Linked DNA regions of Methylorubrum extorquens. The protein of the gene in region 2 interacts with the protein of the main gene of each other region in a pairwise test. Links are inferred from orthologs where the notes say so. Each region holds a gene or a part of one and is shown on either strand. Other genes may lie near its edges.

Evidence for each region.
Region 1: the proteins of J2W78_RS16615 (region 2) and dnaE interact in binary tests that used the Escherichia coli proteins (3 or more experiments, as listed by UniProt). The link is inferred for Methylorubrum extorquens from one-to-one orthologs.
Region 3: the proteins of J2W78_RS16615 (region 2) and cyoB interact in binary tests that used the Escherichia coli proteins (3 or more experiments, as listed by UniProt). The link is inferred for Methylorubrum extorquens from one-to-one orthologs.

The regions. Positions count from the first base shown.
Region 1 is NZ_JALJXF010000001.1:4,976,934-4,984,408, forward strand. What follows is about bases 1,945-6,061. They hold dnaE (DNA polymerase III subunit alpha), read right to left. Parts: upstream 5,667-6,061; coding sequence 2,145-5,666; downstream 1,945-2,144. In the rest of the region: J2W78_RS23175 (hypothetical protein), read left to right, coding at 1-302; J2W78_RS23180 (gamma-glutamylcyclotransferase), read left to right, coding at 347-1,048; J2W78_RS23185 (lytic murein transglycosylase), read right to left, coding at 1,118-1,903; J2W78_RS23195 (metal ABC transporter permease), read right to left, coding at 6,149-7,036; zinc ABC transporter ATP-binding protein AztA, read right to left, coding at 7,033-7,475. UniProt on the Escherichia coli protein: DNA polymerase III is a complex, multichain enzyme responsible for most of the replicative synthesis in bacteria. This DNA polymerase also exhibits 3' to 5' exonuclease activity. The alpha chain is the DNA polymerase catalytic subunit.
Region 2 is NZ_JALJXF010000001.1:3,518,502-3,524,840, forward strand. Bases 944-3,924 are described here. They hold J2W78_RS16615 (aminotransferase), read left to right. Parts: upstream 944-1,832; coding sequence 1,833-3,017; downstream 3,018-3,924. Other genes in these bases: J2W78_RS16605 (MdtA/MuxA family multidrug efflux RND transporter periplasmic adaptor subunit), read right to left, coding at 944-1,066; J2W78_RS16610 (hypothetical protein), read right to left, coding at 1,223-1,396; J2W78_RS16620 (DUF4112 domain-containing protein), read left to right, coding at 3,014-3,538; J2W78_RS16625 (ABC transporter permease), read left to right, coding at 3,576-3,924. Also shown: more of J2W78_RS16605, read right to left, coding at 1-943; more of J2W78_RS16625, read left to right, coding at 3,925-4,778; J2W78_RS16630 (glycoside hydrolase family 3 N-terminal domain-containing protein), read right to left, coding at 4,785-6,339. UniProt on the Escherichia coli protein: Shows aminotransferase activity with methionine and histidine as substrates, and to a lesser extent also with phenylalanine.
Region 3 is NZ_JALJXF010000001.1:1,599,384-1,605,690, forward strand. What follows is about bases 1,583-4,531. They hold cyoB (cytochrome o ubiquinol oxidase subunit I), read left to right. Parts: upstream 1,583-2,029; coding sequence 2,030-4,033; downstream 4,034-4,531. Other genes in these bases: cyoA (ubiquinol oxidase subunit II), read left to right, coding at 1,583-1,990; cyoC (cytochrome o ubiquinol oxidase subunit III), read left to right, coding at 4,078-4,531. In the rest of the region: J2W78_RS07600 (MFS transporter), read left to right, coding at 1-631; more of cyoA, read left to right, coding at 848-1,582; more of cyoC, read left to right, coding at 4,532-4,686; cyoD (cytochrome o ubiquinol oxidase subunit IV), read left to right, coding at 4,683-5,072; J2W78_RS07625 (SURF1 family protein), read left to right, coding at 5,134-5,859; J2W78_RS07630 (hypothetical protein), read left to right, coding at 6,155-6,307. UniProt on the Escherichia coli protein: Cytochrome bo(3) ubiquinol oxidase is the terminal enzyme in the aerobic respiratory chain of E.coli that predominates when cells are grown at high aeration.

The DNA.
Region 1 (7,475 bases), 1.5 Mb from region 2 along the record:
CCACCGGCACGGTCCGCGAGCGGATCGCCGCGTTGGCGCGCAATCAGGTCGCGTTCGGTTCGGTCTCGCTGATCCCGGTGCGGTTCGCGCATAGCCGGATCGCCGGCCCGTTCGAGGATGGCGGGCGCCAGCTTTACTGCATCTCGACCCGGATGAGCGGACGCACCTTCGGCAAGCCGGAACGGCCCAAGCTCGTGGTGCGGGAGGAGGCCGGGGCGCTCACCGTCCTGCGGGACGAGGAGGAGACCTGCGAGGGGCATCGCAGCGAGCCGTTTTCGGAGCTGGACATGCCGGGGGGCTGAAGGGGGTTGCGCGCGCCTGCCCAAAAATGGTCCGTTCCGGCCCGATGGCCTCTCGTTCCCTGTCGCTCTCCCTCGACCTGATCGCCCGTGCCCATCCCGACACCGTTCCCGACGACCCGGACGCGCTGACGCTGCTCTCCGACGCCGACCTCGCGCCCGAACTCGCGGCGATGCTGACCCGTCGCGCCGCACCCGAGGGCGGGCTATGGGTGTTCGCCTATGGCTCGCTGCTGTGGAACCCGGAATTCGCCTTTACCGAGCAGCGGCTCGGCACGCTGCGGGGCTGGCATCGCCGGTTCTGCCTGCTGCAGCGGCGGTTTCGCGGCACGCCGGAGAATCCGGGCTTGGTGCTGGGGCTCGACCGGGGCGGGATCTGCCGCGGCGTCGCCCTCCGCCTGGACGATGCCGACCCGCATGGCATCCTGATGCCGGTCTGGCGGCGGGAGATGAAGGGCAAGGGCTACGAGGGCCGCTGGGTCACCGTCGAGACGGAGACCGGGCCGGTCATGGCGCTGACCTTCATGGTGAACCGGCAGAGCGACCGCTACACCGGCCGCCTCTCCGACACCGAGATCGCGGACAAGATCGCCGCGGCCTGCGGGCATCTGGGCCCGAGCGCCGAGTATCTGTTCCGCACCGTGGAGGCCTGCGCCCGGCTCGGCATCCACGATCGGCACCTGTGGTCGCTCCAGGCGCTCGTGGCCGAGCGCCTGCCGGCGAGGCGGACAGTCTGCCCGCCGAAGTGATCCAGGGCGCGACCTTTCCGGAAAGGGCCGCGCCGTGGACGGCTTCGCTCCGCTCGCAGTGACGGAAGATTACTGCCCGTCGATCCGGGCGCCGAGGAGCGCGATGGCGCGCTGGTAGACGCCGGCGGCGTTCCAGCCCTGGATCGCGGCGAAGTTCGGCTCGCCGGGCTGGTAGCCCGCGCCGCGCTGCCAGCCGTGACCCTTCAGGAAGTTGGCGGTGGAGTTCAGCGCGACCGGCGCGCTGTCGAGGCTGCCGCCGACGCCGTAGGTCAGGACGTTTTTCGGCAGGAACTGGGTGTGGCCGACCTCGCCGTGGGCCGCACCGCGGGTGGCGGAGGTGAGCACCCCGCTGTCGACGAGCTTGAGCGCTGCGTAGAGCTGATCGGTGAAGTAGGCCGAGCGGCGGCAATCGTAGGCCAGCGTCGCCACCGCCGAGAGGGTGTTGACGTTGCCCTTCACCGCGCCGAAGCCGGTTTCCATGCCCCAGATCGCCAGAAGCGGGCCCGGCGGCACGCCGTAGCGCTGCTCGATCGAGGCGAAGAGCGCCGCGTTCTGAGCCTTGAGGGTGCGCCCGCGGGAGACGATGACGTTGCCGCCGCGCTTGGCCAGGAACTGGTCGAGGGAGAGCTTGAAGCTCTTCTGGCCGCGATCCGCCGAGATGGTCGCGGTGGAGTAGGAGGTGTTGGCGAGCGCCGCGAGGGAGGCCGGGCTCGCCCGGCCCTTGGCCTCGGCGGCGAACTCGTCCTTCCAGGCCTCGAAGCCGGCGGCGCTGTTGCCGCACTGCGCCGCCTGCGCCGTGCCGGCCAGCCCCATCAGGGCGGCAACCGCCACCAGTCTCAAACCGTGTCCGGTCATCCCACACTCCATCAGGCGGCGGCCACACGCGGCGCCGCGGCAATCACAGGGCTTCGGCCGCGCCGCGGAGCCGGGCGTGTTCCACCCACGGGAACGCCCGCCCGGCATCTTATGCTTGGCCGAACCATACTTTGGCAGAATCACCGAGCTGTGGCGGCGGTGAGGCACGAAAGGTGCTGCAACGCCACTATCTTGCAGACGTGATCGGATTGGTTACCGGCGGATGAAGGGGGCGGCCCGCTCAGTTCACCTCGACCTGAACCACCCCCGGCACGGCGCGCAGCGCCCCCGCGACTTGCGGGGTCGCCTGATAGCGGTCCTTCAGGCGCACCTCGACCTCGCGCTCGCCGCCGTCGAGAATGAGGATCAGCGAGACCTCGCCCTCGCCGCGCAGGGTCAGGCGCTGCTGCACCGAACTCAAGGCGCGGTCGTCGCGCAGGAAGATGCGCATGCCCTTCTGGTGGCGGGCGGCGGCCTGATCGAGCGGCTCGGCGGTGGTGATGCGGGCGCGCACGTCCTCGCCCTCCAGGTTGGCCTGGATCGTCAGCACCAGCGGCCGGCCGGGTTCGAGGATGTCGCGGTACTGGTTGAGCCCCTCGGAGAAGATGATCGCCTCGAAATGCCCGGTCTGGTCCGAGAGGATGACGATGCCGAGCTTGTTGCCGCTCTTGGTGCGCCGCTCCGAGCGGTCGAGCACCGAGGCGGCGATGCGGCCCACGCTGGCCGTGCCCGCCCGCACCCCCCGGCAGAAATCGGCCCAGGACTGGACCCGCAGCTTTTCGAGGATCGGTCCGTACTCGTCGAGCGGATGGCCCGAGAGGAAGAAGCCGATGGCGTCGCATTCGCGCTTCAGCTTGTCGGTGTGGGTCCAGAACTCGTGGGCTGGGATGCGCAACGCCACATCCACCGAAGCGACGCCGCCGAACATGTCGGTGATGCCCGAGGTCTCGGCCTCGGCCGCGCCCTGGGCCATCTTCATCATCGGCTCGACCGCGGCCCAGGCCCGCGCCCGGTCCGGCTCGATGCAGTCGAGCGCCCCGGCCGCGATCAGGTTCTCCAGCGTGCGCTTGTTGACGTGGCGCGGGTTCAGGCGCCGGGCGAAACAGGCGAGGTCCTTGAACGGTGTGTCGCCGCGGGCGGCGACGATCGATTCCACCGCCGCGCGGCCGACGCCCTTGATCGCGGCGAGCGCGTAGAGGATGCGCCCCTTATCCACGTCGAACACCACGCCGGAGGTGTTCACCGAGGGCGGCTCGACGGTGATCTTCAGGCGCTGCGCGTCCTGGCGGAATTCGGCGAGCTTGTCGGTGTTGTCGATGTCGAGCGTCATGGCCGCGGCCAGGAACTCGACCGGATGGTTCGCCTTGAGATAGGCGGTCTGGTAGGTCACCAGCGCGTAGGCCGCCGCGTGGGACTTGTTGAAGCCGTAATCCGCGAACTTCGCGAGTAGGTCGAAGATCTCGTTGGCCTTCGCCTGCGCGATTCCGCTGTCGAGGCAGCCCTTCACGAAGCGGTCGCGCTGGGCGTCCATCTCCGCTTTGATCTTCTTGCCCATGGCGCGGCGGAGCATGTCGGCCTCGCCCAGGGTGTAGCCGGCCAGAACCTTGGCGACCTCCATCACCTGCTCTTGGTAGACGATGATCCCGAAGGTCTCCTTCAGGATCGGCTCCAGCATCGGGTGTGAGTACCAAGAGGCCTCGTTGCCGGCGTCGCGCCCGAGCTTGCGCTCGCAATAGACCGGGATGTTGGCCATCGGGCCCGGCCGGTAGAGCGCCACCAGCGCGATGATGTCCTCCAGGCGGTCGGCCTGCATCTCGCAGAGCGCCTTGCGCATGCCGGCGGATTCCACCTGGAACACCGCAACGGTCTCGCCCCGGCCCATCGGCTCGTAGGTTTTCTTGTCGTCGAGCGGGATCTGGGCGAGATCGACCTCGATGCCGCGCTGCTTCAAGAGGTCGGTGCAGCAACGCAGCATCGTCAGGGTCTTGAGGCCGAGGAAGTCGAACTTCACCAAGCCGGCTTGCTCGACCCACTTCATGTTGAACTGGGTCACCCGCATGCCCGTCTTCGGGTCTCGGTAGAGCGGCACCAGCTCTTCGAGGGGCCGGTCGCCGATCACCACGCCGGCGGCGTGGGTCGAGGCGTGGCGGTGCAGGCCTTCGAGCTTCTTCGAGATCTCGACGAGGCGGGCGACGATCGGCTCCTCCTCGATCGCCTGCTGGAGCTTCGGCTCGCCCTCGATCGCCTGGGCCAGCGTCACGGGGTTGGCCGGGTTCTGCGGCACGAGCTTGGTCAGCTTGTCGACCTGCCCGTAGGGCATTTCCAGCACGCGGCCGACGTCGCGCAGCACGCCGCGGGCGAGCAGGGTACCGAAGGTGATGATCTGCCCGACCTGCCGCTCGCCGTAGCGCTGCTGCACGTAGCGGATCACCCGCTCGCGGCCCTCGACGCAGAAGTCGATGTCGAAGTCCGGCATCGAGACGCGCTCAGGGTTCAGAAAGCGCTCGAACAGCAGGCCGAACCGAAGCGGATCGAGATCGGTGATGAGGAGCGACCACGCCACCAGGGAGCCCGCGCCCGAGCCGCGGCCGGGTCCGACGGGGATGTCGTGGTCCTTGGCCCACTTGATGAAGTCCGAGACGATCAGGAAGTAGCCTGGGAACTTCATCTTGACGATGACATCGAGCTCGAACTTCAGCCGCGCGCGGTAATCCTCCTCGGTGAAACCGGGGGCGGTGCCGTGCTGCTTCAAGCGCAGCTCCAGCCCGGCCTCGGCCTGACGGCACAACTCGGTCGGCTCGTCGGCGGCCACCGCCTGAACCGGCGCCTCGGCGGCCTCGGCCAGCACCTCGGCCATGGGCGGGGCCTCGCCCGCGGCGACGCTGGCGAAGTTCGGCAGGATGGGTTTGCGGGTGCGCGCCCGAACGGCGCAGCGCATGGCGATCTCGACGGAGGCTGCGAGCGCGTCCGGCAGATCGCGGAACAGCTCCATCATCGCGGTGCGCGTGGTGAAGGCGTGACGCGGGGTGAGGCGACGGCGGCGCTCGTCGGAGACGAGGCGGCCCTCGGCGATGGCGAGCAGCGCGTCGTGGGCGTCGTAATCGCCGGGCTTGGCGAAGAACGGCTCGTTCGTCGCGACGATGCCGAGGCCGTTCGTGTCGGCGAGCCGCAGCAATTCGCGCTCGACCGCGCGTTCGTCGTCGAGGCCGTGGCGCTGGATCTCGACGTAGAGGCGCTCCTCGCCGAACGCCCCCTTCAGGATTTCCAGGCGGCGCGCGGCCTGATCGGCGCGGCCGGCGCGCAGGCTGGTGTCGAGGGGCCCCGTGAGCCCGCCGGTCAGGCCGATCAGTCCCTCGACGTTGCCCTCGAGTGCCGAGACGGCGAGGTTGGGCGCGGCGCCGAGCGGGCCGTCGAAATGGGCCCGGCTGCCGAGCCGCAGGAGGTTGCCGTAGCCGGTCTCGTCCTGGGCGAGCAGTACGATGTTGGCGCAGCCGGCCTGCGGCATCCGCGCCATCGGGTCCGGCGCCTCGAAGCACACCGTGAGCTGGAGGCCGGCGATCGGCTGGATTCCGGCCTTGGCGGCGTATTCGGAGAATTCCAGCGCCCCGAACAGGTTGTTGGTGTCGGTGAGCGCGAGCGCGGGCTGCCGGTCGGCCGCGGCCGCCTTGACGAGATCGCCCGCCTTCACGCCGCCTTCGAGCAGCGAGTAGGACGAGTGGACATGGAGGTGGACGAAGCCGACCTCTTTGAGTGTGCGCGCCATGAAGGACCCTGCTCGGAGCCCGCTAAGATCGCCGCTCCATGCCTTCCGAGTCTGTCACCAAGGCGCCGCACCACGCCCGATATCCACCGCTCTTCGCGCCCGACGCCGTGCGGATCGCCGGGGCGGGCCGAAAACACCGGCCCGGTGCCCTTTCCTGTGAGCAACGCAGCCGATGCCGGAACAAACAGCGCTCGAATGCGAACCCTTAATGGATCGGCGCCAAGGCTACCGCCCAGAGCGCGACCGCTCCGAAGAGCAGGCCAAAGGCGGTGAACTCGACGAGGCTGGTGAAGAGCACACGCTTGGTCATCGCTTTCACTCCCTGTTGATGGAGCGATCTTTGTTCCTGTTTTGTTCTGTGTAAAGCCTCGGGACCGAACGACGCGATGGAATGGTGAACGATGTGTTGCCGGCGCCACGGTAGCCATCGGCGAATCGGCCCTTCAAGCGCCCTCACGCATCGGATCGCCGCGCGATTCGCCTCACGCCTCCAAGTGACGCCGCCGTACGAGGCGGTGGAGCAGGCCCCCGCGGGGGCCGACCAGCATCGAGACGAGGTAGAGCGCGCCCGCTGCCAGCACGATCGCCGGCCCGGTCGGGAGCCGGATGCCGGCATGGTAGGAGACGAGCAGGCCGGTCACGCTGGAGAGCATCGAGACCAGCATCGCCACGGGGATCAGGCCCGACAGGTCGGCGGCCCAGAACCGGGCGGTGATCGCCGGCAGCAGCATCAGGCCGACCGCCAGCAGCGTGCCGAGCGCTTGGAACCCTCCGACGAGGTTGACCACCACCAGCGCGAGGAAGGCCGAGTGCACAGGGCCGCCGGCGCGGCTGACGGTGCGCAGGAACAGCGGATCGACGCACTCGATCACCAGCGGGCGGTAGAGCAGGGCGAGCGCGACCAGTGTGAGGCTACTGATACCGCCGAGCAGCGTGAGCGCGTCGTCGTCGAGCGCCAGCACGGTGCCGAACAGGATGTGCAGCAGATCGACCTGCGAGCCGCGCAGCGACACGAGGAACACCCCGCCCGCCAGCGAGATCAGGTAGAAGGCGGCCAGACTCGCATCCTCCTTCAGCACGGTCGAGCGGGTGACGAGCCCGGCGGCCAAAGCCACCGCGAGTCCGGCCACGAGTCCGCCCAGCGTCATCGCCGGCAGCGACAGCCCGGCGACGAGGAAGCCCGCGGCGGCGCCGGGCAGGATAGCGTGGCTCATCGCCTCGCTCATCAGGCTCATCCGGCGCAGCATCAGGAAGACCCCGAGCGGCGGCGCCGACAGCGATAGGGCGAGGCACCCGGCGAGCGCCCGGCGCATGAAGCCGAACTCGACGAAGGGGCCGATCAGGAAATCAAGCAGATCGGCAAGCGTCACGAGACGGCCCCGTGATGCGCGCGGCCATGGTCGTGATCATGATGGCCGTGCTCGTGATGATCGTGGCTGTGGCTGTGCCCCGGAACCTGCGGCTCCGCGGAGCCTCCGTGGTCCGTCCCATGATGCGCCTCGTGCGCGTCATGCTCGTGTGCGTCATGGCGGCAGATCGCGGCCGCCTCGTCCCAGGCTTCCGACAGGCGCAGCGCCCGGGCCAGCACCGGCGGCGTCAGCACTTCGCGCGTCGGCCCCCAGGCGATGGGCCGGCGGGCCAGAACGAGGGTCGAGGCGAAATGCGCGCGCACCTGACCGAGGTCGTGCAGGGCCGCGACCACGGTCCGGCCCTCGCGGTGCCAGCCGCGGATCAGAGTCAGCAGGTCGGCGGTGGTGCGCTCGTCGATGCCCGTGAAGGGCTCGTCGAGCAGGATGATCCGCGCGTCCT
Region 2 (6,339 bases):
GCGTGCCGCGCAGGATCGCGGCGTTGGGCACCAGGGCCGCGTTCCGGATCGTCTCGACGGTAAGGCGCGCGTTGACGAACTGGTTCGGGAACAGGCTCTCGTCCTCGTTCTCGAACATCGCCCGCAGCTTCACCGTGCCGGTCGTGGTGTCGATCTGGTTGTCCACCGTGTCGAGGCGGCCGACGGCGATCTCGTGCTGGTCGCTGCGGTCGTAGGCGCGCACGGTGAGCGTAGCGCCCGCGCGCACCCGGCGCATCACCCGCGCCACCTCGTCCTCCGGCAGAACGAACACCACCGAGATCGGACGCAACTGCGTGACGACGACGATGTTGGTCGAGCCGGCAGTGATGTAATTGCCGAGATCGACCTGCCTCAGGCCGACCCGGCCCTCCACCGGCGAGACGATCCGGGCATAGGTGAGGTTGAGCTTCTGCTGATCGACGAGCGCCTGGTCGGCCGCGACTGTGCCCTCGTTCTGCTTCACCAGGGCAGCCTGGGTGTCGACGTTCTGCTTCGAGATCGAATCCTGGCGGTTCAGGGTCTGGTAGCGCTGGAGATCGAGCTTCGAGTTCTGCAGCAACGCCTGATCGCGGGCGAGCTGGCCCTGATACTGGGCGAGCAACGCCTCGTAGGGCCGCGGATCGACCTGGGCGAGGAAATCGCCCTCCTTCACCATCTGGCCCTCGCGAAAGCCGATCTTGGTGAGGTAGCCGTTGATCTGCGAGCGGATCGAGACGGTGGCGAGCGGCGTCACCGTGCCGAGGCCCTGGAGCACGACCGGCATGTCGCCGGTCACGATCGGTGCGACGCCGACCGCCTGCTTCATGTCGGCCGGCCGTCCGCCGTGACCGGGACGGCCGCCGCCCGGCGCCTGTGCCGTCTCCTCGGCCGGCTTCTGCCGGGCGTCGTAGGTGCGGTGAGCGACAGCGCCGGCCCCGCCGAGGATCAGCAGCGCGAGCATCCAGCGGCCGAACTTGCGGCGCCGGCGGACCGGCGCGGTCGTCACCGGGTCCGCGGTCCGGTATTCCCGGGCGGTCTCCCTGCGTATCGGCGAACTCTCGTTCATCCCTCACACACTCATCGGCGACAGCACGGCCAGACACCGCGGGCCGGCCCGGGGTCACGATCCGGCCGGCGGAGGATCCATCCGGCTCGAACCCGTTTCGGACAAGGCGGGCGGACTTGGTACGGCCGGCGAGCCTCGCCGGTCATTGCGGTCTTCCTACGGCGGCGACGTTTCCAGCGTGTTGCTGCCCGTCGGCGCAGCCTGCGACTGATAGAGGCGCATCACGTCGCGAAACGACGCATCGGCCGGCGTGACCGGCAGCGTAAGACGCAAGGTAAGGCCCAGAACACCCGACACGACGGCGAGCAGCAGGCAAGTTCCCAGACGCATGATCCGCCGATGGTGACAGCGCCGCCGCAAGGACGTGCACCGGCTGATCGGACACGAAAAAGGCCGCCGTGTCGAGCGGCGGCCTTTTTCATGAAGCACGACCGGACCGGCCTGCCACATCCAAGAAACGAGGGGGCGAAGTCCCTTGAGCGCGGCGGCCGGTCCGACCGTGGGGTGAACATGCGCTTACGACTGATGATCGTCAACATTCGTCACCCCTCCGACGCAGCGCAAAAACGGGATTTCGCGGTTCATTCGCAAACTCGTGTGCGTGAGCGCACGCTGCGCAGACGACACGCCGACGTTCTCGACAAGGTTCGACAGGACGCCTCTTGTCTTCGCAGATGGCGATACCAAGCGCAGCCCTGCTCTCTTCTCCATTCCATCTTATCGGGAGCACTTGGAGCGGCCCGGTCTCTCTGCGAAGACATCGCTCATGAGTCTCGCCGCGAATCGCATCCCCCCGCTCACCGGCCATCCCGTCTTCGCCGAGTTGCCGGAAACCGTGTTCGAATCGATGTCGCGGCTCGCGCGGCAGCACGGGGCGATCAATCTCGGCCAGGGCTTTCCCGACGGTCAGGGGCCCGACGACGTGCGCGCCGCCGCGGCACGGGCGCTGGAGAGTGTCAGCAACCAATACCCGCCGATGATGGGGCTGCCCTCGCTCCGCTCGGCCGTCGCCGCCCATTACCGGCACCACCAGGGTCTCGACCTCGATCCGGAGCGCGAGGTGATGGTGACCTCGGGCGCGACCGAGGCGCTGGCCGGCGCGCTGATGGCGCTGGTTCGGCCGGGCGACGAGGTCGTGCTGTTCGAACCGATGTACGACGCCTACCTGCCGCTGGTGCGGCGGGCCGGCGGTGTGCCGCGCTACGTCACGCTCAAGCCGCCGCATTTCCGGATCGAGGCGGCGGCTTTGGCCGAGGCGTTCTCCGAGCGCACGCGGATCGTTCTGCTGAACAACCCGCTCAACCCGAGCGCTACCGTCTTCGAACCCGACGACCTCGCCCTGCTCGCGGATTTCTGCCAGCGCTTCGACGCGGTGGCGATCTGCGATGAGGTCTGGGAGCATGTGATCTTCGATGGCCGGCGCCACCGGCCCCTGATGGCACAGCCGGGCATGCGCGAGCGGACGGTGAAGATCGGCTCGGCCGGCAAGATCTTCAGCCTCACCGGCTGGAAGGTTGGGTTCGTGATGGCGGCCGAGCCGCTGATGCGGGTGCTGTCGCGGGCGCACCAGTTCCTCACCTTCACCACACCGCCGAACCTTCAGGAGGCGGTCGCCTACGGCCTGGCCAAGGACGACGCATACTTCGAGGGTATGCGGGCTGACCTCGCCCGCTCCCGCGACCGGCTGGCGTCGGGGCTGTCCGAGATCGGCTTCACGGTGCTGCCGAGTGCCGGTACCTACTTCCTCACCGTCGATATCGCGGGACTCGCCGCCGACGACGTCGCCTTCTGCGAGCAGATCGTGACCGAGCACGGTGTCGCGGCGATCCCCGTCAGTGCATTCTACGAGGGAGGCGGCGTGACGAATCTCGCGCGCTTCTGCTTTGCCAAGACGGACGCCACCCTCGATGCGGCGGTCGAACGCTTGGCAGGATTATTCCGCGAGACGTGAACGACCGCGCGATCCGCTTCCTTGTGCAACGGTTGGGCCGGGGCCACATCGTCGCCATGAGCACCTCCGTTCACACCTCCGATAAGGTCTTTCGCGAGTCTGCCGCCGCGGCGCAGCTGCGCCGCCTCACCGATACCAGCACGGAGGCGAGCCTCCTGCGCCTGGAGCAGCTCGCCCACCTGATGGACTCGGCCTTCCTCGTGCCGGGCATCAACCGCCGCGTGGGTCTCGACGCGGTGATCGGTCTCGTCCCCATCCTCGGCGACATCGCGGGCATGGCGATCGCCTCGTACATCGTCTACGAGGCGAAACGGCTCGGCGCGCCGCGCTGGCTCGTCTGGCGCATGATGGGCAACGTCGCCATCGACGGTGCGGTGGGCTCGGTGCCGCTGGCCGGCGACCTGCTCGACGCGGCCTTCAAGGCGAACCGCCGCAACGTGCGTCTTCTGCGTCGCCATCTGGAGCGCAAGGGTGCGCTGCGGCCGAGCGAGATCGAGGGCACCGCGGTTCGGCTCGACTGAGCCGGCATCGGCCGCCCGAGCGTAAGGGTTGGAGCCGATGAACGAGCACCTGCGACCCGTACCCGATGCGGTGCCCGTCACCGCGCCGGGCAACGCGCCGCAGATGCAGCCTCTGCCGACCGCCACCCGCCGCGGTCTGTCGCCGCTCAACCGTCGGCGGCTCGCGAATTTCCGGGCCAACCGTCGCGGGTATTGGTCGGCGGTGATCTTCGCCGTGCTGTTCGTGCTGAGCCTGTTCGCCGAACTCATTGCCAACGATCGCCCGATCGTGATGCAGTACAAGGGCGAGTGGCTGTTTCCCGTCCTGGTCGATTACCCGGACGAGAAGTTCGGCGGCTTCCTGGCCCAGACCGATTACCGGGCGCCCGAGACGCGCAAGGAGATCGAGGAGAACGGCTGGGTGCTCTGGCCGCCCATCCCTTACGCCGACAACACATTCATGCGGGACTTGCCGACCCCGGCCCCCTCGCCGCCGACCTGGATGCTGAGCGACGACGAGTGCCGCCCGGTCGCCGAGCGCGCGGGAGTCAAGGCCGAGGGGCGCGAACTCGGCTGTCGTGACATCGAGTGGCACTGGCTGGGCACCGACAACGCCACGCGGGACGTGCTGGCGCGCGTCATCTACGGCTTCCGCATCTCGATCCTGTTCGGCCTCGTACTCGCCGGCGTCTCGTCGGTCATAGGCGTGATCGCGGGGGCGGTGCAGGGCTATTTCGGCGGCTGGACCGACCTGATCTTCCAACGGATTATCGAGATCTGGGGCGCGATCCCGACGCTCTACCTCATCATCATCATGTCGGCCTTCCTCGTGCCGAGCTTCTTTACCCTGCTCGGCATCCTCACGCTGTTCTCGTGGACGGCGCTGGTCGGCGTGGTGCGCGCAGAATTCCTGCGCGCGCGGAATTTCGAATACGTGCGCGCGGCCCGCGCCCTCGGCCTGTCGAACGTGCGCATCATGACGCGCCACCTTCTGCCCAACGCCATGGTGGCGACGCTGACCTTCCTGCCGTTCATCCTCAACGGCTCGGTCACGACCCTAACCTCGCTCGACTATCTCGGCTTCGGCCTGCCGCCGGGCTCCCCCTCGCTCGGTGAGCTGCTGGCGCAGGGCAAGGACAACATCAACGCGCCCTGGCTCGGGCTCACCGGCTTCTTCGTGGTGGCGACGATGCTGAGTTTGCTCGTCTTCGCGGGCGAGGCGGTGCGCGACGCGTTCGATCCGCGCAAGACCTTCGGCTGAATCGCGTCAGCGCCGCGCCTCGTCGCTGCCCGGCGGCCCGCGCCAGCCGGTCTCGACGGTGAAGCCGGCGCTGCGGGTGGCGAGGGAATCACCGCCGACATGGGCGAGGTAGGTCCCGGCCTCGACCACGAGCGTGCCGTCCGGCTCGTGGTAGCCGACGTCGCGCGCCGGCACGCGGAAGCTCGCGACCCCGGTCTCGCCCGAGGAAAGGTCGAGGAGCGCAACGCCCTTCAGCAGCCGCTTCGGCCGGCTGCGGCTCGCCACCGGTTGGCCGAGATAGAGCTGCGCCACCGCCCGGCCCGGCCGCGTGCCGTAATTGGTGACCGACGCGCGCACCTCGAGCACCGCATCGTAGCGATCCCCGACGCCGACGCGCGGCGTCACGATCTCCGGCTCGCCATATGCGAAGCGGGTATAGGAGAGGCCGTAGCCGAACGGGAACAGCGGCAGCGGCGATTCGTCGGCGTAGCCCATGGTCCAGCGCGAGCCGGGGATGTGCGGGCGCCCGCCCGGCAGGGTGTCGTAGGTCAGCGGCAATTGCCCGACCGTGCGCGGCCATGAGACCGGCAGTCGACCCGCCGGGTTGGCGTCGCCGAACAGCGTCTCGGCCACCGCCGGCCCGCCCTCGGTGCCCGAGAGCCACGCCATCAGCACCGCCTGCGCCTGCCCAAGGGCATCCCTGAGTTCGGTCGGGCGCCCCCCGACCACGACGAGCGCGACCGGCTTGCCGGCACCGGCGACCGCTGCGAGCAGATCGTACTGAAGGCCGGGCCAGGAGAGGGTGGCGCTCGACGAGCCCTCGCCCGAGCGGTCCCGCGGTTCGCCCATCACCGCCACGACGAGGTCGGCGCCGGCCGCCGCCTCGACCGCGGCGGCAAACCCCTCCCGGTTGTCGCAGACGCGCCCGCAGCCCGGCGCGAAATCGATCGCGACACCCGCCGCGGCGGCGCGCTCGCGCAGGCCCGCCTGGATCGTCACCGCGTCCCATTCCTGCCCCGTGCCCTCGTGCGGCCCGACCTGATCCCAGGCGGAATCGGCGAAGGGACCGACGACGGCGATGCGGCGCACCTTGGCAGGGTCGATCGGCAACAGATCCTCGCGGTTCTGGAGCAGGACGAGGCTCGCCCGCGCCGCGTCGCGGGCGAGCCTCCGGGTCTCGGGGCGCAAAAGCTTTTCCTCCGCCCCGTCCGGATCGGCCACGGGACGGTCGAACAGGCCGAGTCCAAACTTCAGCCGAAGCACCCGGCGCACCGCCGCATCGACCGCAGATTCGGGAACGCGCCCAGCCCGCACCTCCTCGGGAAGGTGGCGGAGAAACAGCCCGCTCGTCATGTCCATGTCGACGCCCGCCGCCAGCGCCTTGCGCGCGGCCTCCGCCCCGTCGCGGGCGACACCGTGCTTCGTCAGGCTGGCGATCGCCTGCCAATCGGCCACGACGAGGCCGGAAAAGCCCATCTGTCGACGCAGCAGACCCGTCATCAGCGCTGGGTCTGCGGTGGTGGGCAGGCCGTTCAGCGCGGTCAGCGCCGTCATCACCGCGTCGGCGCCGGCCCGGATGCCC
Region 3 (6,307 bases), 1.9 Mb from region 2 along the record:
GCTTCTCGACAAGGGCCGGCTGGAGCCGGTCAGCGTCATCGATCTCACCCGCCACCACGCCCTCGACGTATGGATCGGCGCCTTCGTGCCGCTGGCGAGCTTCGCCCTGTTCCACCTCGTGACGATCTTCCCGATCGCGTGGCTCGCCCTGTCGAGCGAGCGTTCCGCGGGCGACTTCCTGATGGTGCAGTTTTCCGGCGCCCTCGTCTGCGCCGGCGCCGTTGCCGCTTCCGGCCTGATCGCCGACCAGATCGGACGCCGCAACATCCTGCTCATCAGCGCCGGCCTGATCGCCGTGTTCGCCTGCGGCAGCATCCTGGCCCCGCTGATCTTCGGCGAGAACGCCATCGGCCAGACGATCTACGTCAATATCGGCTTCATGCTGCTCGGCCTGTCCTACGGCCAGACCGCCGGCGCCGTGACCTCCCGGCTCGGGGCGCGCTACCGCTACACCGGGGCGGCGCTCACCTCCGACCTCGCCTGGCTGTTCGGAGCGGGTTTCGCTCCCCTCGTGGTGCTGTACCTCTCCACCGAGTACGGGCTCGCGATGGTCGGCGTGTACCTGCTGTCGGGCGCGCTGGCGACGCTGCTCGCGCTCGCCCTCGACCGGTCTGAGATGCGCCAGATGTGAGTTTTGCCCCGCGGGCGGAGAATCCGTCTCGCCGCGGGACCGAGAACGCTTTCCGCCGAACGACGACTGCCGGCTCGGTGAGACAAAGCGCGCCACAACACGATCCCGGATACGCCGAGCCGACACCGTCGGCTCGGCGTATCCGGAGAGAAACGAACCGCCGCCACGCGGGAAGTCACCCGCGCGGCCCTTGCGATGGAACGAAGATTCGTGGCCATGACCGCCGACCGTTCATTGAGAGCCCGTGCCGGGGCCGGCTCCGCGGGCCGGATCCTGCGGGGTCTCGTCCTCCTGCCGCTGTTCGGCCTGCTCGCCGGCTGCAACCTCGTGGTGATGCAGCCCTCCGGCGACATCGCCATGCAGCAGCGCAACCTCGTCCTCGCCTCGACGGGGCTGATGCTGCTCATCATCATCCCGGTGATCGTGCTGACCCTGCTGTTCGCGTGGCGTTACCGCGCGTCGAACACGGCGGCCCGCCACGACCCCGACTGGGACCACTCGACCGGGCTCGAAGTGGTGATCTGGACCGCGCCGCTGATGATCATCATCGCGCTCGGCGCGCTGACCTGGATCAGCACCCACACCCTCGATCCGTTCCGGCCGCTCTCGCGCATCGAGCCGGGCAAGCCGATCGCGGCGGAGGTGAAGCCGCTGGAGGTGCAGGTCGTCGCCCTCGATTGGAAGTGGCTGTTCTTCTACCCCGAGTACAACGTCGCGACGGTCAACGAACTGGTCGCGCCGGTGAACCGGCCGATCAACTTCAAGATCACCGCCGCATCGGTGATGAACGCTTTCTACATCCCCGCGCTCGCCGGCATGATCTACGCGATGCCCGGCATGCAGACGCAGCTCCACGCCGTGATCAACAAGCCGGGCGCCTATGACGGGCTGTCGTCGCACTACAGCGGCACCGGCTTCTCGCGCATGACGTTCAAGTTCCACGGGCTCGAAGGCGACGGCTTCGACCAGTGGATTGCCAAAGTGAAGCAGCAGGGTTCGGAATTGAGCCGTGATGCCTATCTCGAACTCGAGCGCCCGAGCGAGCGCGTTCCCGTCACCTACTACGCCTCGTTTGCCGACGGCCTCTTCGGCAAGATCGTCGGCATGTGCGCCGTGCCCGGCAAGATGTGCATGCACGAGATGATGACCATCGACGCCAAGGGTGGCGCCGGCAAGGAAAGCCGAGAGAACGCCGAGCGGCTCCAGTACGACAACCGCCACACGCAGCGCGGCGACGAAGCCCCGGGGGCGACGACCCCGGCCTCGCACCGCGCGCCCAAGAGCGAGTCGCCCGACGGCGAGAAGAACCACGAGGGGAGCGGCCAAGGCCACTCCGCTCCCGACCAGACCAACAACTGATCCGTCGCCGCCTCAGGATTTACGGACGAGTTTCAACCCATGTTCGCAAACACGGACCTGCAGCACCTGCTGTTCGGGCGCCTCTCCCTGGAGGACATCCCGTTCCACGAACCGATCCTGCAAGTAACCTTCGCAGGCGTCGCCGTGGCCGGGATCGCGGTGCTCGCCGCCATCACCTATTTCCGCTTCTGGGGTCCGCTCTGGCGCGACTGGTTGACCTCGGTCGATCACAAGAAGATCGGCATCATGTACGTCATCCTGGCGCTCGTGATGCTGCTGCGCGGCTTTGCCGACGCGCTGCTGATGCGCTCGCAGCAGGCGATCGCGTTCGGTGCCAACGAAGGCTACCTGCCGCCGCACCACTACGATCAGATCTTCACGGCGCATGGCGTGATCATGATCTTCTTCGTGGCGATGCCCTTCGTCACCGGCCTGATGAACTACGTCGTGCCGCTGCAGATCGGCGCGCGCGACGTGGCCTTCCCGTTCCTGAACAACTTCTCGTTCTGGATGACGGTGTCGGGCGCGGCCACGATCATGATCTCGCTGTTCGTCGGTGAGTTCGCCCGCACCGGCTGGCTCGCCTACCCGCCGCTCTCGGGCGCGGACATGAGTCCGGGGGTCGGCGTCGATTACTACATCTGGGGCCTGCAGATCGCGGGCATCGGCACGACGCTGTCCGGCATCAACCTGGTCGCGACCATCGTGAAGATGCGCGCGCCCGGCATGTCGATGATGAAGCTGCCGATCTTCACCTGGACCTCGCTGTGCACCAACGTGCTCATCGTGGCCGCCTTCCCGATCCTCGCCGCCGTTCTCGCGCTGCTGAGCCTCGACCGCTACGTCGGCACGCACTTCTTTACGAACGACCTCGGCGGCAACCCGATGATGTACTTCAACCTCATCTGGATCTGGGGTCACCCGGAGGTCTACATCCTCATCCTGCCGGCCTTCGGCGTGTTCTCGGAGGTCACCTCGGCCTTCAGCGGCAAGCGCCTGTTCGGCTACACCTCGATGGTCTACGCGACCGTCGTCATCACGATCCTGTCCTACCTCGTGTGGCTGCACCACTTCTTCACGATGGGGTCGGGCGCGAGCGTGAACTCGTTCTTCGGCCTCACGACGATGATCATCTCGATCCCGACGGGCGCGAAGATCTTCAACTGGCTGTTCACGATGTACCGCGGCCGCATCCGCTTCGATGTGCCGATGCTCTGGACGGTCAGCTTCATGGTCACCTTCACCATCGGCGGCATGACCGGCGTGCTGCTCGCCGTGCCCCCGGCCGACTTCGTGCTCCACAACTCGCTGTTCCTGATCGCGCACTTCCACAACGTGATCATCGGTGGCGTGCTGTTCGGCATGTTCGCCGGCGTGAACTACTGGTTCCCGAAGGCCTTCGGCTTCAAGCTTGATGAGTTCTGGGGCAAAGTCAGCTTCTGGTTCTGGACCATCGGCTTCTACGTCGCCTTCATGCCGCTCTACGTGCTGGGCCTCATGGGCGTGACCCGCCGTGCCCAGCACTTCGACGATCCGTCTCTCCAGATCTGGTTCGTGATCGCCGCCATCGGCGCGGGTCTGATCGCCCTGGGCATCGGCGCGATGATCGTCCAGTTCGCGGTCTCGATCAAAAACCGCGAGAAGCTGCGCGACGTGACCGGCGATCCGTGGGAAGGCCGGACCCTCGAATGGGCCACCTCCTCGCCGCCACCGGACTACAACTTTGCCTTCACGCCCGTGGTGCATCGCCTCGACGCGTGGTGGGACATGAAGGCCCGCGGCTTCCAGCGGCCGCTCTCGGGCTACAAGCCGATCCACATGCCCAAGAACACCGCCACCGGCGTGATCCTGGGCATGGTCAGCATCGTCTTCTCCTTCGCGATGATCTGGTACATCTGGTGGCTCGCAGCCCTCACCTTCGTGGCGATGCTGGCGATCACGATCGGCCATACCTTCAACTATAACCGCGACTTCTACATCCCCGCCGAGACGGTCCGCCGGACCGAGCAGCGGCGGACCGAGGCGCTGGCGGCGCGGGTCTGAGCATTATGGCAACGCACGCGACCCACACCCTTGTCGGCGAACGGATGTCCGGCGCCGACGTGCCGGACTTCCTCGATCTCGAGGGCGAGCATCACCCGGAAGGGGGCACGATGCTCGGCTTCTGGATCTACTTGATGAGCGACTGCCTCATCTTCGCAGTCCTGTTCGCGACCTACGCCGTGCTCGGCCGCAGCTACGCGGCCGGGCCCTCGCCCAAGGACCTGTTCGACCTGCCGATCGTGGCGGTGAACACGTCGATGCTGCTGTTCTCCTCCATCACCTACGGCTTCGCCATGCTGGCGATGGAGAAGGACGATCTCGCCAAGACCCAACTCTGGCTCGCAATCACCGGCCTGTTCGGCGCGGCCTTCGTCGGGCTCGAACTCTACGAGTTCGCCCACCTGATCCACGAAGGCGCCACGCCCCAGCGCAGCGGCTTCCTGTCCGCGTTCTTCACCTTGGTCGGAACCCACGGCCTGCACGTCACCTTCGGCCTGATCTGGCTCGTCACGCTGATGATCCAGACCCGGCTCAAGGGCCTCGGGGCGGAGAACAAGCGCCGGCTGATGTGCCTGTCGATGTTCTGGCACTTCCTCGACGTCATCTGGATCGGCGTCTTCACCTTCGTGTACCTGATGGGAGTCCTGCAATGAGCGGGGCAGCACACGCCGACGATCACGGGCACGACGGCCATGGGCAGGACGCCCACGGCCACGGCTCCTTCAAAGACTACGTCACGGGCTTCGTGCTCTCCGTCATCCTGACGGCGATCCCGTTCTGGCTGGTGATGGGCGACGTGCTGGGCGACAAGCTCGTCACCGGCGTCGTCATCCTCGGCCTGGGTGCGGTGCAGATCGTGGTTCACATGATCTACTTCCTGCACATGAACACGAAGTCGGAGGGCGGCTGGACCTTCATGGCGCTGATCTTCACGATCACCCTCGTGGTCATCACGTTGTGCGGGTCGATCTGGGTCATGCACCACCTCAACACCAACATGATGCCGATCTCGGCCGAGGAGATGCGTCACGCTCCCTGACGCATCCCGCAAACTCGACGCTTCGACATCCGCCGCCCCGGCGACGGGTCGGCGGCGCCCGTTGCTCGTCCGGCTCGCCCTGATCCTGGCGGGCCTTGCGGTGACGGGCGTGTTCCTCGGCCTCGGCACGTGGCAGGTCGAGCGCCGGATCTGGAAGCTCGACCTGATCGACCGGGTCGAGGCCCGCATCCGTGCCGAGCCCGCGCCCGCACCGGGGCCGGAGGGATGGGCCGGCCTCACCGCCGCTTCCGCCGAATACCGGCGGGTCCGGCTCACCGGGCGCTTCGCCGACGATCGTGCCACCCTGGTTCAGGCGGTGACCGCGCGCGGCAGCGGCTTCTGGGTGCTGGTGCCGCTCGCAACCGACCGCGGCTTCACCGTCCTCGTCAACCGCGGATTCGTACCGACGGAGGCCCGCGAGCGCGCGGCCCGTGCCGCGGGTGAGCCGGATGGGGACAAGACGGTCACGGGCCTGTTGCGCCTGTCCGAGCCCGGCGGCGGCTTCCTGCGCCGCAACGATCCGGCGGCCGACCGCTGGTACTCCCGCGACGTCGCGGCTATCGCCGCCGCCCGCGGGATCGACGGCACGCCGAATGCGCTCGCGCCCTATTTCGTGGATGCCGATGCCGCGTCCAATCCCGGCGGCCTGCCGGTTGGCGGCCTCACGGTGGTGGCCTTCCACAACAACCATCTCGTCTACGCGCTGACTTGGTACGCCCTCGCGCTGATGACCGCCGCGGCCCTCATCTACGCCCTCAGGGAGTCTCGCAGGATGCCAAGTCGCTGACCGCCGTCCTATGCCGGTTCGACGGGATCTTCATGGGCAGCTGCGGCTCCCGGCCATTTGAAAATTATTTCGCACATTTTATCGCTGCACCTGTATCGATTGAACGGTTGAGGTTGTTAACCCTTCATACACCGGTCGCCGTCGCGATTCGCGGCGGCCCTGACCGCGCCGGATGAAGCGGGGAGCCGATATGGGAGTCGCCCTGCAGGGGCCTGAACGGGACGGACGTGATCGCCGGGATGGCGACGGATTCGCCCGTCGCGTACCCGAGCCGCTGGCAGATCTCATTGTTGCCATGGAGCGGACCCTTGTCGCGCTGGCAGGAGAGAGCGGCGGGCGCGACGAGTTGCATGCCCTGCGTAACTATCTCTCCGACCTGTGCGTCCTGACCCAGGAGACGCCGACGATCCGCCGGGCAGTGGACCGTCTCGTCCTGGCAGGCGACCGC